DNA from 2 places in the Bradyrhizobium sp. USDA 4510 genome. Region 2 is predicted to be linked to the other one. Evidence: riboswitches for the same ligand, from Rfam matches in the RefSeq annotation. Region 2 holds a riboswitch; the other holds the start of a gene.
The links. A riboswitch is a leader RNA that binds a small molecule or an ion and turns the genes downstream of it on or off. The one in region 2 is predicted to bind S-adenosylmethionine.
Positions count from the first base shown of each region.

Region 1: linked by a shared signal. The riboswitch ahead of ACVMDN_RS41140 (O-succinylhomoserine sulfhydrylase) and the one ahead of metX (homoserine O-acetyltransferase MetX) in region 2 are both predicted to bind S-adenosylmethionine.

Region 1 covers NZ_JBSSBT010000001.1:8,870,574-8,872,965, forward strand. The annotation lists gene ACVMDN_RS41140 (O-succinylhomoserine sulfhydrylase) at 1-1,179, opposite strand, end outside; SAM riboswitch at 1,256-1,335, opposite strand; gene ACVMDN_RS41145 (2'-deoxycytidine 5'-triphosphate deaminase) at 1,470-2,392, shown strand, end outside.
Region 2 covers NZ_JBSSBT010000001.1:7,013,345-7,015,736, forward strand. The annotation lists gene metX (homoserine O-acetyltransferase MetX) at 1-1,054, opposite strand, end outside; SAM riboswitch at 1,140-1,219, opposite strand; gene ACVMDN_RS32770 (chorismate mutase) at 1,394-2,242, shown strand; gene hisC (histidinol-phosphate transaminase) at 2,342-2,392, shown strand, end outside.

The DNA of each region.
Region 1 (2,392 bases), 1.9 Mb from region 2:
CGCGCGCTCAAAATCCTCGATCAGGTCGTCGGGATGCTCGAGCCCGGCCGAGAAGCGAATGAAACCTTCGCTGATACCAAGTTCGGCGCGGGCCTCCGGCGCCAGGCGCTGATGCGTCGTGGTCGCGGGATGCGTGACGAGGCTCTTGGCGTCGCCGAGATTGTTGGAGATGCGCGAGATCTTCAGCGCGTTGAGGCAGCGGAAGGCGCCAGCCTTGCCGTCCTTCACCTCGAAGCCGACCAGTGTCGAGCCGGCGCCCATCTGCTTCTTCACCGTCTCGGCCTGCGGATGGTCGGGGCGGCCCGGATAGACCAGCCGCGTGATCTTCGGATGCTTGGCCAGCGCCTCGGCGATCTTCGCCGCGTTCTCGGTCTGGGCGCGGACGCGCACGCCGAGCGTCTCCAGCCCCTTCAGCAGCACCCAGGCGTTGAACGGCGACAGCGACGGCCCGGTCTGGCGCATGAAATTGTGGATGTGCTCGGCGATGAAGGCCTCCGACGACAGGATGACGCCGCCGAGGCAGCGGCCCTGGCCGTCGATATGCTTGGTTGCGGAATAGACCACGACGTCGGCGCCGAGCGACAGCGGGCTCTGCCAGATCGGCGTCGCAAACACGTTGTCGACGATCAGCCGGGCGCCGCCGCTATGCGCGATCTCTGCGATCGCGCCGATGTCGAGCACGTCGAGCGTCGGATTGGTCGGGCTCTCCAGGAAGAAGGTCTTGGTGTGCGGCCGCAACGCGCGCTGCCACTGGTCGAGGTCGAGGCCGTCGACCAGCGTCGTCTCGATGCCGTAGCGCGGCAACAGGTCCTGCACCACGTAGAGGCAGGAGCCGAACAGGGCCTTCGAGGCCACCACATGATCGCCGGCCTTCAGCGGGGCGAGGATCGCGGTGGTCACCGCGGCCATGCCGGTCGCGGTCGAGCGCGCGGCTTCCGCGCCCTCGAGCTCGATCATGCGGCGCTCGAACATCGCAATGGTCGGGTTGGAATAGCGCGAATAGATGAAGCCGGGGTCCTGGCCCTTGAAGCGCGCCTCGCATTGCTCGGCGGTGTCGTAGACGTAGCCCTGGGTGAGAAACAGCCCTTCCGACGTCTCCCCGAATTGCGAGCGCAGCGTACCGCCATGGACGAGACGGGTTTCGGGACGAAAGCGGGCCGTGGTTTCAGATTCAGACATGTGACCTCCGAGGTGGCCATTTCCCCTGGAGAATGGCCACAAAAAAACCGGCCTGGAGCAACCTCCACAAGCCGGGATCACACTGTCCCCGGCCTGTTTAGCGACTTATTTAACGTGGCTGCAAGCCGGCCGGCTCAAATCACCACGGGATAAGTGCAGCTGATATTCCCTCGCGCCCTTTCCGTCAAGACGGTCATCGGATAACCCGTAAAAGCCCATATTTTGGGGCTTGATGGCCGCCTGGAGTATGATTTTTGGGCCATCTCGAGGGATCGCCGAGGGACCGCATCGTGTCGTTCACGCTGGAAGATGAATCCAACGGAATCCTGCCCGACCGCATGATCGCGGAGATGGCGGAGGCCGGCCTCATTCTGCCCGCCTATGACTTCGTCGAGAGCCAGATCCAGCCGGCCAGCCTCGATCTCCGCCTCGGCGACATCGCCTACCGCGTCCGCGCCAGCTTCCTGCCGGGGCCCGATGCCACCGTCGCCGAGCGGATCGACGAGCTGAAGCTGCACGAGATCGATCTGTCCGACGGCGCGGTGCTGGAGACCAACTGCGTCTACATCGTGCCGCTGTTGGAGAGCCTGGCGCTGCCGCCGGAGATCGTGGCCGCGGCCAACCCGAAGAGCTCGACCGGACGGCTCGACGTCTTCACCCGCGTGATCGCCGACGGCACCCGCCGCTTCGACATGATCGGCGCCGGCTATCACGGCCCGCTCTATGCCGAGATCAGCCCGAAGACGTTTCCCGTGCTGCTGCGCGAGGGTTCGCGGCTCAGCCAGGTCCGCTTCCGGATCGGCGAGGCGACGCTGACCGCCGACGAGCTCGATGCGCTGCATGCCGCCGAGCGGCTGGTCGACGCCGCCAATGCCGATCTCACCCATGGCGTCGCGCTCTCGGTCGATCTCTCCGGCGAGAGCTCGGGCGGCTTCGTCGGCTATCGCGCCAAGCGCCATACCGGCGTGGTCGATGTCGATCGCCGCGGCGGCTATGCTGTCGACGACTTCTGGGAGCCGATCAAGGCCCGGCCCGACGGCAGTCTCATCCTCGATCCCGGCGAGTTCTACATCCTGGCGTCGAAAGAGGCGGTGCAGGTGCCGCCGGACTACGCCGCGGAGATGGTGCCGTTCGATCCGCTGGTCGGCGAATTCCGCGTCCATTATGCCGGCTTCTTCGATCCCGGCTTCGGCTATGCCGGCGCCGGCGGAAA
Region 2 (2,392 bases):
CGTTCAGCGCATGCACCAGCGCGCGCGATTCCGAGGTCGGAAACAGCCAGTCGCTGGTGAACGACACCACGCAGAACCGCGTTTGGATGCCGGTGAACGCCTTCGCCAGCACGCCGTTGTGGTCGGCGGCGATGTCGAAATAGTCCATCGCGCGGGTCAGATAGAGATAGGAGTTGGCATCGAAGCGCTCGACAAAGGACGAGCCCTGGTAGCGCAGATAGCTCTCGACCTGGAAATCCGCATCGAACGAGAAGGTCGGCAGCTCGCGGTCCTGCATCCGCCGTCCGAACTTGCGGTGCAGCGCGGCGTCCGAGAGATAGGTGATGTGCGCGGCCATCCGCGCCACCGCCAATCCGCGGTGCGGATGGGTGTCCTCGTCGACATAGCGGCCGCCGCGCCAGTCCGGATCGGCCATCACGGCCTGGCGGCCGAGCTCGTGGAACGCGATGTTCTGCGCCGAGTGGCGCGTCGAGCAGGCGATCGCGAGCGTCGAGAACACGCGCTCCGGATAGGCCGCGGTCCATTGCAGGACCTGCATGCCGCCCATCGAGCCGCCGACCACGCAGAACAGCGTCGTGATGCCGAGACGATCGATCAGCATCGCCTGCGCACGCACCATGTCGGGGATGGTGATGATCGGGAAATCGAGTCCCCACACCTTGCCGGTCGCGGGGTTCAACGACGCAGGGCCGGTCGAGCCCATGCAGCCGCCGATCACATTGGAGCAGATGATGAAGTACTTGTCGGGATCGATCGGCCGGCCGATGCCGACCATGGTCTCCCACCAGCCGGGCTTGCCAGTGACGGGATGGATGTTGTTGACATGCTGATCGCCGGTCAGCGCGTGGCAGACCAAGATCGCGTTGGAGCGGTCGGCATTGAGCTCGCCATAGGTCTGGTAGGCGATCTGGAATGGTGCGAGATCGACGCCGCAATCGAGCTTGAGCGGCTGGTCCATCCCGAACTTCGCCACCAATGACGACGGATGGTCGGCCTCATGGGCGCGATCATCGCTCGGGGTTTGTGGGCTCGGTATCGGACGCACGTTGCTCATCTAGGCGACCCTGCCTCCGCGCGGGAGGGCTCGACGGACCTCAGGCCAATAAAAAACCCGGCCTGAACAAAGGTTCGGCCGGGAGCTGATAAGGTCCCCGGCCTGTTTAGCGAGTTGTTTAACGTGGCTGCAAGCCGGCCGGCTCAAATGACCACGGGACGCAGGGAACGTAGTCCCCACGCCCCCCGCCGTCAAGACAGCCCTGCCCACGGCCAATTGGTTAACCGAATGCGCAAGGCACGCCTGCGACGTTTCTCTTTGCTTTCGCTGCCCGTCTTTCCTAATCAGGGACCCTGTCCGACGCGGCACCGGGCCGCCCCGACGACAAGGTTTGAGAGCATGTCCAACCCACCCCCGTCGCCGCCCTCGCTGCAGGATCTGCGCAAGGAGATCGATGCGATCGACGAGCAGGTACACCGCCTGCTGATGGCGCGCGGCGACATCATCGACCGCCTGATCCAGGTCAAGAAGACCCAGGAGGTCGGCTCGGCATTCCGCCCGGCACGCGAGGCCAGCATGATGCGCGAGCTGGTGCGGCGTCATCGCGGCATCCTGCCGCTCGACACCATCGAGAGCATCTGGCGCGTCATCATCTCGACCTTCACCTATGTGCAGGCGCCGTTCGCGGTGCATGCCGATGTTTCGGTCGGCGAGTCGGCCATGCGCGACTCGGCGCGGTTTCACTTCGGCTTCGTGGTGCCTTACGTGTCGCATTTCAGCGCACAGGCCGCGGTCGAGGCGGTGGCGAAGTCGAAGGGCGACCTCGCGCTGGTCTCCGCGATCGCAAGCCGTACGCCGTGGTGGAATGCGCTCGAGGCCAGTGGCGCGCCGAAGATCATCGCGCGGCTGCCGTTCCTCGAACGCGCCGACCATCCCGCCGCGCTGCCGGTGTTCGTGATCTCGCGGGTCGCCGACGACGCCATGGTCACCGAAGTGCAGACCTGGAGCGTGCGCGTCTCCGGCTGGAACGCCGATGTCGCCCGGGCGCTTGCGCCGCTCGCCGAGATCGTCGCGGTCCCCGACACCGCTTTCGACGGCGCGGCGCTCCTGGTCTCGGTCACCGGACACGATTTCGAGGCCATCAAGCTCGCCCTGATCAAGGCCGGCGCCTCGGTCCGCTCGTCGGCCCTCGTCGGCAGCCACGCAACGCGCTATACGGTGCCCTCTAACGGATCGGCCAGGACCTGAAGTAAGAGCCAGCCGCCCGTCCAGGCTTTTGTTTTGACGCGTTTTCTTCACGCGAACCGGTATCCACTTCGCTCGAAAACGCTCTGTTCGGAGTTGATGATGTCCCGCCCCGTGCCGAACCCCGGCATCCTCGATATTGCGCCCTACACG